2 regions of the Streptomyces sp. NPDC058685 genome follow, and region 2 is predicted to be linked to the other one. Evidence: riboswitches for the same ligand, from Rfam matches in the RefSeq annotation. Region 2 holds a riboswitch; the other holds the start of a gene.
What was found. A riboswitch is a leader RNA that binds a small molecule or an ion and turns the genes downstream of it on or off. The one in region 2 is predicted to bind S-adenosylmethionine.

Region 1 (5,834 bases), on a different contig from region 2:
CTCACTGACCACGTCACGCTCTTCGACGGTCGGCTCTCCGGCCAGGTCCAGATGGACGTACTCCACGACCTTCGACGAGCGCGTCACGTCGAAGCGGGTGAGGTTCCCGCAGAGCGTGCAGCGCCAGCGGGTCTGGTCCGTCGGCGAGGGAACCGTCGTCATCGTTCCGTCCTCGTTTCGTCGTGCGGATGCGGGTGCCGCGGTGCGCCGTCGAACTGCGGATGTACTCCCTGTAACCCTACGGCCTCGCGGGTACCCCGCGGCACGGCGAGGCACTCTGTACCGTTCCGGCCCGCTACGCCATGCTCTGTCCATGATCGGTTGGCGCAGGGCGGTACAGGGCGCGGTGACCGGGCCCTCGGTGACGTACGGCCTGATCGCCGTCTGCTGCGCGGTCTTCCTCATCAGCCCGGTCTCGGGGCTGAACCCGTCGTACGGCACGGGTGACGCGTTGCTGGCGGCGCAGAGCGTGTACTTCGAGCGATGGGGCGTGATCCCGGCCCAGCTGATGACCGGCTCCCCGGACACGCTGCTCACCCCGTTCACCGCGCTCTTCGTGCACGGGAACTGGCTGCACCTGCTCGGCAACATGCTCTTCCTCTACGTCTTCGGCGCGATGGTGGAGGAGCGCATGGGGCCGCTGGAGTTCGCCCTGTTCTACCTGGGCACCGGCGCCTTCGCCCTGCTCGCCTACGCGGCGGCCAACGCCGAGTCCGAGCAGACCCTGGTGGGAGCGTCCGGGGCGATCTCGGGGGTGCTCGGCGCCTTCCTTCTCCTCTTCCCGAAGGCCCGGGTCACCAGTCTCTTCCCTTTCCTCTTCTTCCTGCCGCTGCGGTTCCCCGCGTGGATCGTGCTGATCTTCTGGTTCGTCCTCCAGTGGCTCGCGGCATCGGGGGCCGGCAAGGGCGGGCCGGGGGTCGCCTACCTGGCGCACGTGGTGGGGTTCGGCACCGGCTTCCTCTACGCCTGGGGGCGGTTCCGGCGTCCGGCTAGAGTGAAGGCCCCAGCAGCGGCCACCGAGGGAGAAAGCCAGCCGTGATCACTGCGATCGTGCTCATCAAGACCAGCGTGGACCGCATTCCCGAGATCGCCGAGTCCATCGCGGCGCTGGACAGCGTCAGCGAGGTCTTCTCCGTCACGGGCACCTACGATCTGATCGCCATGGTCCGCGTGGCGAAGCACGACGACCTGGCGGACGTGATCCCCGGCCGCATCAGCAAGATCCAGGGTGTCGAGGGCACGGACACGCACGTCGCGTTCCGTACGTACTCGCAGCACGACCTGGAGGCGGCGTTCGCGATCGGTCTGGACTCCTAGAGCCCGTCGGTCCAGGCGACCGGGGACGGGCCCCGGCCCCCACGCATGAAGAAGCCCGCGCCTTCCGGCGCGGGCTTCTCGCACGGTCCATCAGACGGCGGGCACGCAGCGGCCGTCCTCCGTGCGGTACTGCCACTTCGCACCCTCGCGCACCAGCTCCGTCACCGCGCCGACGAAGCGCTCCACGTGCTCGTCGGGCGTCCCGGCGCCGAAGCTCACCCGGATGGCATTGAGCGACGCCTCGCCCGGCTGCGCCTCCGGGGCACCGCACTCCCCCGGGTCCTGCGGGGCGCTGCCGAGCAAGGTGCGGACCAGCGGGTGGGCGCAGAACAGTCCGTCGCGTACGCCGATGCCGTACTCCGCCGACAGGGCGGCAGCGAAGTGCGAGCTGTTCCAGCCCTCCACCACGAAGGAGATGACGCCCACCCGTGTCGGGGTCCCCGCAGCGGAAGGCGAGGGGGATTCGTCGCCGAACAGCGACAGCACCTTGACCTCCGGCACCGTGGCCAGGCCTTCCAGAACCCTGTCGACCAGGTGCTGCTCACGGGCGACGAGGTTGTCGAAGCCGGCCTCGGTGAGCGCCTTGCAGGCCGAGGCGATGGAGTAGACGCCGATGACGTTGGGCGAGCCGGCCTCGTGGCGCGCGGCCTCCGTGTGCCACTCGACGTCCACGCCGCCGTCGGCACGCCGTGCCACCTTGCGGGACGCACCGCCGCCGGCGAGGTACGGCTCCGCGGTCTGCAGCCAGTCCGCCCTGCCCGCGAGCACGCCCGAGCCGAACGGCGCGTACAGCTTGTGCCCGGAGAAGGCCACCCAGTCGACGTCGAGGTCACGCACCGAGACGGCGTGGTGCGGGGCGAGCTGCGCCGCGTCCAGAACGATCCGCGCCCCGTGGGCGTGCGCCACTTCCGTGAGCTCCTTCACGGGCCACAGTTCACCCGTCACATTGGACGCTCCGGTCACGCAGACCAGCGCCGGGCCGATGGGGTCGCGGCCGGCGAGCGCCTCCTCCAGCGTCCGCACCGCCTCGGCGTGGGTGCGCGGCGCGTTCAGATACGTCACCCGGGCATCGCCCCAGGGCAGCAGCGAGGCGTGGTGCTCGGTCTCGAAGACGAAGACCCGGCAGTCCGCCGGCAGCGCGGACGCCAGCAGGTTCAGCGAGTCGGTGGTGGACCGGGTGAAGACGACCTGGTCGCCCTCGCGGCAGCCGAGGAAGTCGGCGACCGTGACGCGGCTGTTCTCGAAGAGGTCGGTGGACAGCTGCGAGAGGTAGCCGGCGCCGCGGTGGACGCTGCCGTAGTAGGGGGCGTACGCGGCCACGTCGTCCCACACGCGCTGAAGAGCCGGTGCGCTGGCCGCGTAGTCGAGGGCCGCGTAGGTGACCTCACCGCCGGTCACGAGCGGCACGGTCACGTCGCGGCCGAGGACCGGCAGCGGCTCGGCACAGCAGGGGTCGGACCCGGCAGCGGCGAGAGCCACGTCCGAGGAGGGGGCGGTGACGGCAGGAGCGGTGGCGGTGTTCAGGCGTGCGGACATGGCGGTATCTCCCGGCAGGAAAGGCGAAATCGGCTTCAAGAACCCGGCGGTGCGGGGACCTCGACACACGGCGGACGCCGTGCGGAGGGTGTGCTGAAGAAGGGGCTGTACGCCCTATCGCATTCGCTTGCTCACGAGACTGCTCCCTTGAGGACCAGGACCCCAGGGTGTGCAGGGGTCCGCGCTTGCCACAGACCTCGCTGCCTGCGGCCTGGTCTTCACCCGGGGCACCCCGCCACGGACGGAGGGTTGCCGGACAGCGGGCCGGGGCCGTAATCGCTGTCACTCATGACCTTGGAGAGCATCCTGCCACACGACGCGGACACCGCAAGAGCGCGGTCCACCATCCGGACCGCGCCCTCGCACGACGCATCGATCGGTGCTGCCGGCCCCCGCCGGATCAGCCCTGGTCGTTGGTGGCGGCCACCCAGCGCTGGAGCGCGTCGTTCGCCGCGCCCGAGTCGATGGCCTGGGCGGCCCGAGCGACCCCGGCCGCCAGCTGTTCGTTCAGCGTGCCGTCCGTCGGGTCCAGCGCCACCAGGGCGGCCGCCGAGTTCAGCAGAACGGCGTCCCGCACCGGCCCGGTCTCCCCGCCGAGGAGCCGTCTCGCCACGTCGGCGTTGTACGAGGCGTCGGCCCCGCGCAGCGCCTCCACCGGCACCAGGTCGATGCCGATGTCCCGCGGGTCGAACGCCTCCTCGCGCACCTCACCGTCGCGGACCACCCACACCCGTGAGGTGGCGGTCGTCGTCAGTTCGTCCAGGCCGTCGTCGCCGCGGAAGACCAGCGCCGACGAGCCGCGCTCGGCGAGCACCCCGGCCATGATGGGCGCCATCCGCGCGTCCGCGACGCCGGTGGCCTGCGCCCTGACCTGCGCCGGATTGGTCAGCGGGCCGAGGAAGTTGAACGTGGTGCGGATGCCCAGTTCCTTGCGCGCCGCGGCCACATGCCGCAGCGCGGGGTGGAACTTCACCGCGAAGCAGAAGGTGATGCCCGCCTCCTCCGCGACCTCGGCCACCCGCTGCGGGGTGAGCTGGAGATTGACGCCGAGCTTCTCCAGGACGTCGGACGCGCCGCTCGCGGACGAGGCCGCGCGGTTTCCGTGCTTGACGACCTTGGCTCCGGTGCCGGCCACGACGATGGCCGACATCGTGGAGATGTTCACCGTCTTGGCCCCGTCGCCGCCCGTGCCGACGATGTCGACGCTGCGGCCGGGCACCTCGATCAGGTTCGCGTGCGCGTACATCGTGCGCACCAGGCCGGAGATCTCCTCGACCGTCTCGCCCTTCGCCCGCAGCGCGACCGCGAACCCGGCGATCTGGGCGTTCGTCGCCTCACCGCTGAGGATGCGGTCCATCGCCCAGGCGGTGGCGTCGGCGCTCTGGTCGCGGTTGTCGAGCAGAGCGTTCAGCACACTCGGCCAGGAGTGAGCCGCCACGCTGTCGCCGCCGACCGGGGTCACAACGTTCATGGTCCACTCCTGGGTCCACAGCCGATAAGGGGAATGCGTCCACCCTATCCAGCCCCGGAGACGGCGAAGGGCCCCGTCCGACGATTGGACGGGGCCCTTCACCTGCTACTGCCGGGAGGTGTCTTCGGCGCTGTGGCGGCAATGCACTCGCTTCAGGCGGTCAGTGGTGGCCGTGGCCGCTGCTGATCTCCCTGAACTCCTCGGGCGTCGGCTTGGGGATCTGGCTTTCCTCGCCGTAGTAGGACTTGCTGAGCTTGACCCGCATCCGCTGGGCCGGGGTGACCTTGCGGCGGACCCCGTTCTCGTCCGTCTCCGGGCCGAGCTCCTCGGGCTTGTACTGCTCGTGCGCGGTGAGCGCGTGCAGGTCGCCCTGGCTGAGCGGCTCGTGGACCTCGACGAACTCACCGTGCGGCAGGCGCTTGATGATGCCGGACTCGCGTCCGTGCAGCACCTTGTCCCGGTCGCGGCGCTGAAGCCCCAGACAGATCCGCTTCGTGACGATGAAGGCGATGACCGGTCCGGCGAAGAAGAAGATCCGGACGAACCAGGTGATCGAGTTGATCGACAGATGGAAGTGGGTCGCCCACAGGTCGTTGCCGCCACCGATCAGCAGCACGAAGTAGAGGGTCAGCCACGCCACACCGAAGGCCGTACGGGTCGGGGCGTTGCGCGGGCGGTCCAGGATGTGGTGCTCGCGCTTGTCCCCGGTGACCCAGGACTCGATGAACGGGTAGACCGCGATCGCGACCAGCACCAGCGGGAAGATCACCAGCGGGATGAACACACCCAGGACGAGTGTGTGGCCCCAGGCGTTGATCTCCCAGCCCGGCATCACACGGATCAGACCCTCGGAGAAGCCCATGTACCAGTCGGGCTGCGCGCCGGTGGAGACCTGGTCCGGCCGGTAGGGACCGAGCGCCCAGATCGGGTTGATCGAGGCGACCGCGGCCATCACCGAGATGACACCGAAGACCAGGAAGAAGAAGCCTCCGGCCTTGGCCATGTAGACCGGCAGCAGCGGCATGCCCACGACGTTGTTGTTCGTCCGGCCGGGGCCCGCGAACTGCGTGTGCTTGTGGTAGAAGACCAGGATCAGGTGGCCCACCAGCAGACCGAGCATGATGCCCGGCAGCAGCAGGATGTGGACCGAGTAGAACCTGGCCACGAAGTCGCCGCCGGGGAACTCCCCGCCGAACAGGAACATCGACAGGTACGTGCCGACGACCGGCACGGACAGGACCGCTCCCTGCATGAACCGCACACCGGTACCCGACAACAGGTCGTCCGGCAGCGAGTAACCGGTGAAGCCGGTGAACATGCCGAGGACGAACAGCAGGAAGCCGAACATCCAGTTGACTTCGCGCGGCTTGCGGAACGCGCCCGTGAAGAAGACGCGCATCATGTGCACCAGCATGCCGGCGAGGAACACCAGCGCCGCCCAGTGGTGGATCTGCCGGATCAGCAGACCGCCGCGGACGTCGAAGCTGATGTCCAGGGTCGAGGCGTACGC
Region 2 (5,834 bases):
ATGGCGATGTCGTTCAGCATCGCCTTGCGGCGGTCGCCGAAGCCCGGGGCCTTGACGGCGACGGACTTGAAGGTGCCACGGATCTTGTTGACGACCAGGGTGGAAAGGGCCTCGCCCTCGACGTCCTCCGCGATGATCAGCAGCGGCTTGCCGGACTGCATGACCTTCTCGAGCAGCGGAAGGAGGTCCTTCACGTTGCCGATCTTGGAGTTGACGATCAGGATGTACGGGTCGTCGAGCGACGCCTCCATACGCTCCATGTCGGTGGCGAAGTACGCCGAGATGTAGCCCTTGTCGAAGCGCATACCCTCGGTGAGCTCCAGCTCCAGACCGAAGGTCTGGGACTCCTCGACGGTGATGACGCCTTCCTTGCCGACCTTGTCCATCGCCTCGGCGATGAGCTCGCCGATCTGGGTGTCGGCGGCGGAGATGGAGGCCGTCGAAGCGATCTGCTCCTTGGTCTCCACGTCCTTGGCCTGCTCCAGCAGGGCGCCGGAGACGGCCTCGACGGCACGCTCGATGCCGCGCTTGAGGGCCATCGGGTTGGCGCCGGCCGCCACGTTGCGCAGGCCCTCGCGGACGAGCGCCTGGGCGAGGACGGTCGCGGTGGTCGTACCGTCACCGGCGACGTCGTCCGTCTTCTTGGCGACTTCCTTGACCAGCTCGGCGCCGATCTTCTCGTACGGGTCCTCGAGCTCGATCTCCTTGGCGATGGACACACCATCGTTGGTGATCGTGGGGGCGCCCCACTTCTTCTCGAGGACGACGTTGCGACCCTTGGGGCCAAGGGTGACCTTGACGGCGTCGGCGAGCTGGTTCATCCCGCGCTCGAGACCGCGCCGTGCCTCCTCGTCGAACGCGATGATCTTGGCCATGTGAAGTGGTCCTCCCGGACTTGGGGGTCCCCCCGCGCCCGCAGGGCTACGGGGGAGGATTGCTTCCGGACCGCGCTGGCGCCCGCGACGGACGGCCTGAGAGCCGTACGGTTCCTTGCCCCGACGGCCCTCGGACCTCACCGGCCCGGTCCATAAAGTTGTCACTCTCACCTGCAGAGTGCTAACGCCAATGATTAGCACTCGACCCCCTCGAGTGCAAGCGGCTTCGACGAAGCCCCGACGAGGGGCGGCGGGTTCGAATCCGCCCGCCCCGGGCATGCACGAGGGGCCCGCCTCCCTGGTGGGATGCGGGCCCCTCGTGAGTGTCGCGTGAGTGCGTCGGTGGCCGATCGCGCCGAGATCAGACGGCGAGCTTGACCATGTCCGCCTGCGGACCCTTCTGGCCCTGCGAGATCTCGAACTCGACTCGCTGACCCTCCTCCAGGGTGCGGTAGCCGTCCATCTGGATCGCGCTGTAGTGGACGAAAACATCCGCACCACCGTCGACCGCGATGAAGCCGTACCCCTTCTCCGCGTTGAACCACTTGACGGTGCCCTGAGCCATGCCTAACTCCCCTATTACTGGCCCTTGCACAGGACCGCACTTCGCGGACCCGGGTCATACCTCACCGCCGAGAATTCCCTCCGCCAGAGGTGGAAGGAGGCCCTCGGGATGTGCGCCGGAACGCGTCGACCGCGGCTGAATGTATCTGTCCAACTGCCCTCTGCAACAGGTCAATCGGACGAGAAATCTGGGCGCGCGGGAACGGACCTTTGACGCTAATTCAAGAAGATCCAGGGCAACTCGGGCCCGGCAAATGACACTTAAGAGGCATTTTGATCGCCCACATTGGCTGCTTCTTGTCGCGCCAGGGCGCATTCTCATATGCGGCGGGCACGGGCAGCGGCGGGGACTTCCCCAACTGTACCGCGCTCAACCATGCAGAATTGCCCCCTCCGCTTCTCTCGCGGAGGGGGCAACAGCGGTGACGGTGCGTATCAGCCGCCGGCGACGGCGGGGATGATCGAAATGCCGGCGCCGTCGGGCGTGGCGGTCTCGAGACCCTGCTCGAAACGGACGTCGTCGTCGTTGACGTAGACGTTCACGAAGCGGCGCAGCTTGCCCTGGTCGTCCAGGACACGGGCGGCGATACCGGTGTGGTTCTTCTCCAGGTCGGCGATGACCTCGGAGAGCGTCGCGCCCTCCGCCGGGACCTCGGCCTGGCCGCCCGTGTACGTGCGGAGGATGGTGGGGATGCGGACGTTGACGCTCATGCTGCGTGCCTTCCTTGAGTCTCGGGGGTGTCAGCCGGCCAGGCCGGCGTCGCGGAACGCGTCCAGGCTCGGGCGGATGGTCGCGCTGGGGCCGGTGGTCGGCGCGACCGCGTCCAGGGTCTTGAGACCGTCGCCGGTGTTGAGCACGACGGTGGTGAGCGCCGGGTCGAGCACGCCCGCCTCGAGCAGCTTCCGCGTCACACCCACAGTCACGCCACCCGCCGTCTCGGCGAAGATGCCCTCGGTACGGGCGAGCAGCTTGATCGCGTCGACGATCTGCTCGTCGTCGACGTCCTCCACGAAGCCGCCCGTGCGGCGCGCGATGTCGAGGACGTACGGGCCGTCGGCGGGGTTGCCGATCGCCAGCGACTTGGCGATGGTGTTCGGCTTCTGCGGACGGACCACGTCGTGCCCGGCCTTGAAGGCCGTCGACACCGGCGAGCAGCCCTCGGCCTGAGCGCCGAAGATCTTGTACGGCTTGTCCTCGACCAGGCCGAGCTTGATCAGCTCCTGGAGACCCTTGTCGATCTTCGTGAGCTGCGAACCCGAGGCGATCGGGATGACGATCTGGTCGGGCAGCCGCCAGCCGAGCTGCTCGCAGATCTCGTAGGCGAGGGTCTTGGAGCCCTCTCCGTAATACGGCCGAAGATTGACGTTGACAAAACCCCAGCCCTCACCGAGCGGGTCGCCGATGAGCTCGGAGCAGAAGCGGTTGACGTCGTCGTAGTTGCCCTCGATGCCGACCAGTTCGCCGCCGTACACCGCGGCCATGACGACCTTGCCCTGCTCCAGGTCGTGCGGGATGAACACGCAGGAGCGGAAGCCGGCGCGCGCGGCGGCGGCGCCGACCGCGCCCGCGAGGTTGCCGGTGGAGGAGCAGGAGAGCGTGGTGAAGCCGAAGGCACGGGCGGCCTCGACGGCGATCGCGACGACACGGTCCTTGAAGGAGTGCGTCGGGTTGCCGGAGTCGTCCTTGATGTGGAGACCGCCGGTCACGCCCAGCTCACGGGCGAGGTTGTCGGCCTTGACGAGCTTGGTGAAGCCGGGGTTGATGTTCGGCTTGTCGGCCACATCGGCCGGCACGGGCAGCAGCGGCGCGTACCGCCAGATGTTGTCCGGACCCGCCTCGATCCGCTTCCGCAGCCCTTCGGGGTCGCCGCTCGGGAGGTCGTAGGCGACTTCCAGCGGCCCGAAACACGAGGCGCAGGCAAAGATCGGGCCGAGTTCGAAACGCTCCCCGCATTCGCGGCACGAGAGCGCCGCGGCCGGTCCCAGGTCGACGGGGGTGGTGCTGGCGACAGTCTGCACAGCCATGGTGGCGAGGCCCTTTCTCCTCATCTTCCCCGTGACGCATTTCGTCACGAGACGGACTTGGCACCTTCCCTAGCCGGGAGCCTCGCGGTGGCTGCCACGTCCCTTGGACGGGCGGCGCAACGGAGACCGGCTGGAGGGTTGCCGGGGCTTCAACGGGCCGTATCCCTCTGCCCCTCTGGATGAGCGGTATTCGATTGTCGGCGTGGGGACCCCCGGCATGCGACGGTCCCGCGCGTTGTTCAAGACTGTAACCGACACCCCGGACGGTTGAGATGGTCGTCCGATCCGCGAGATGGAGATCCTGTGCTGGAAGAGGTGGAGCGCTGGCTGTCCCGGCGGTCCTGGTCGGCGGCGGACCGCCCGGTGGACCGGCTGGTCACGGCCAAGCAGGGCGCCACGGTCAGCGTGGTGCTCCCCGCCCTGAACGAGGAGGCGACGGTCGGGCAGATCGTCACCGTCATCCGGCGCGAGCTGATGTCCGGGCCCCTTCCCCTCGTGGACGAGCTGGTGGTGATCGACTCGGGCTCCACCGACCGCACGGGCGAGGTGGCCGCCGCCGCGGGCGCGCGGGTGGTCCACCGGGACGCGATCCTGCCCCGCATCCCGGCTGCCCCCGGCAAGGGCGAGGTGCTGTGGCGCTCGCTGATGGTGACGCGGGGCGACATCGTCTGCTTCGTGGACGCGGACCTGAGGGAGTTCTCGGCCGATTTCGTGTCCGGGATCGTCGGCCCGCTGCTGACCGATCCGGACGTGCAGTTCGTGAAGGCGATGTACGACCGGCCCCTGGGCGACGTCGCCGGCCAGGGCGGCCGGGTGACGGAACTGGTGGCGCGCCCGCTGCTCAATCTGCACTGGCCGCAGCTGGCCGGGTTCGTCCAGCCGCTGGGCGGGGAGTACGCGGCTCGCCGCTCGCTGCTGGAGCGGCTGCCCTTCCCCGTCGGATACGGCGTGGAGCTGGGGCTTCTCGTCGACGCGCTGCACACCGTCGGCCTGGACGCGCTGGCGCAGGTGGACGTGGGAGAGCGCCGGCACCGCCACCAGGACGGACAGGCGCTCGGCAGGATGGCGGCCGCGATCTACCGCACGGCGCAACTGAGGCTCTCCCGCGGGCACTTGGTGCGGCCCTCGCTGACCCAGTTCGAGCGGGGCTCGGACGGCTTCGTCCCGCGGACACACCCGGTGGACACCGAGGAGCGCCCGCCGATGCGCGAGATCGGTGAGTACGCGGCGCGTCGCGCGGCATAACCGAAGACAACCGGACATCTTGCATGAATATCGCACTTATGGATGCACAGTCTCCGGATACCCAGCGCAGGACGGGCTCCCGACGCGGAGCGCTCAGGCTCACCACCATGCTCGGCACGCTGGCCGTCGTCATCGCGACGACGGTCGGCATGGCGCCGCCGGTCACCACGATCGCCGGGGGCGGCGGGCACAGCACCGAACGCCTGTGGCTGCTGGGCGGCCTCGCCCTCAGCCTCACCGCAGCCGGTGTCGTCGCCGTCGCCGCCACCCGCGGACGCCGTGACCAGTGAGGGGCGGAGCCGGGCGTACGCACGTTTGAGGGATTACAGGACGGGCTAGGTTCGCCACATGGTCTCCGAGCATTCCGCTGCGCAGGTCCTCGTCGCGTCGAACCGCGGCCCCATCTCGTACACCCTGAAGGACGACGGGAGCCTCGACGCCAAGCGCGGCGGCGGCGGCCTGGTCTCCGGACTCTCCGCCATCGGGTCCGAGGCGGACGCCCTGTGGGTGTGCGCCGCGCTCGGCGACGGCGACCGCGAGGCGGTCCGGCGCGGAGAGGGCGCCGACGGGGTCCTGATGCTCGACATCGACGAGGCCGTCCACACCGACGCGTACAACGGCATCGCGAACTCGGTGCTGTGGTTCGTCCACCACATGCTGTACCAGACCCCGCTGGAGCCGGCCTTCGACGCCGAGTTCCGCCGCCAGTGGGGCGCGTACGAGAGCTACAACCGGGCCTTCGCCGAGGCGCTCGCCGAGCACGCGGACGAGGGCGCCGCGGTGCTGGTGCAGGACTACCACCTGTGCCTGGTGCCCGGCATGCTCCGCGAAATGCGCCCCGACCTGCGCATCGGCCACTTCTCCCACACCCCGTGGGCGCCGGTGGACTACTTCCGGATGCTGCCCGACGACATCGCCGAACAGCTGCTGTGGGGCATGCTCGGCGCCGACCGGCTGGGGTTTTTGACCTCGCGGTGGGCGACCGCGTTCATGTCCTGCGCCGACCGGCTCGGGGAAGCCGCCCCACAGTTCCCCAGCGGGGGCCATCCACGGCTGTACGTGGAGCACGCCCGCACCGGACGAAAGTCCGCGCGGACCACCGAGGTGGCCGTGCACGGACTCGGC

Region 1: another riboswitch for S-adenosylmethionine. It lies ahead of ACFWU3_RS20735 (aminotransferase class V-fold PLP-dependent enzyme); the one in region 2 lies ahead of thrC (threonine synthase).

Annotation. Positions count from the first base shown of each region.
Region 1 covers NZ_JBHXSL010000025.1:22,221-28,054, reverse strand. The annotation lists gene ACFWU3_RS20750 (hypothetical protein) at 1-162, opposite strand, end outside; gene ACFWU3_RS20745 (rhomboid family intramembrane serine protease) at 314-1,039, shown strand; gene ACFWU3_RS20740 (Lrp/AsnC family transcriptional regulator) at 1,036-1,317, shown strand; gene ACFWU3_RS20735 (aminotransferase class V-fold PLP-dependent enzyme) at 1,408-2,853, opposite strand; SAM riboswitch class IV at 3,030-3,147, opposite strand; gene trpD (anthranilate phosphoribosyltransferase) at 3,254-4,324, opposite strand; gene ACFWU3_RS20725 (cytochrome bc complex cytochrome b subunit) at 4,485-5,834, opposite strand, start outside.
Region 2 covers NZ_JBHXSL010000006.1:159,934-165,767, forward strand. The annotation lists gene groL (chaperonin GroEL) at 1-875, opposite strand, end outside; gene ACFWU3_RS07840 (cold-shock protein) at 1,237-1,440, opposite strand; gene ACFWU3_RS07845 (MoaD/ThiS family protein) at 1,875-2,150, opposite strand; gene thrC (threonine synthase) at 2,181-3,464, opposite strand; SAM riboswitch class I at 3,482-3,650, opposite strand; gene ACFWU3_RS07855 (glucosyl-3-phosphoglycerate synthase) at 3,768-4,709, shown strand; gene ACFWU3_RS07860 (hypothetical protein) at 4,817-4,999, shown strand; gene ACFWU3_RS07865 (trehalose-6-phosphate synthase) at 5,058-5,834, shown strand, end outside.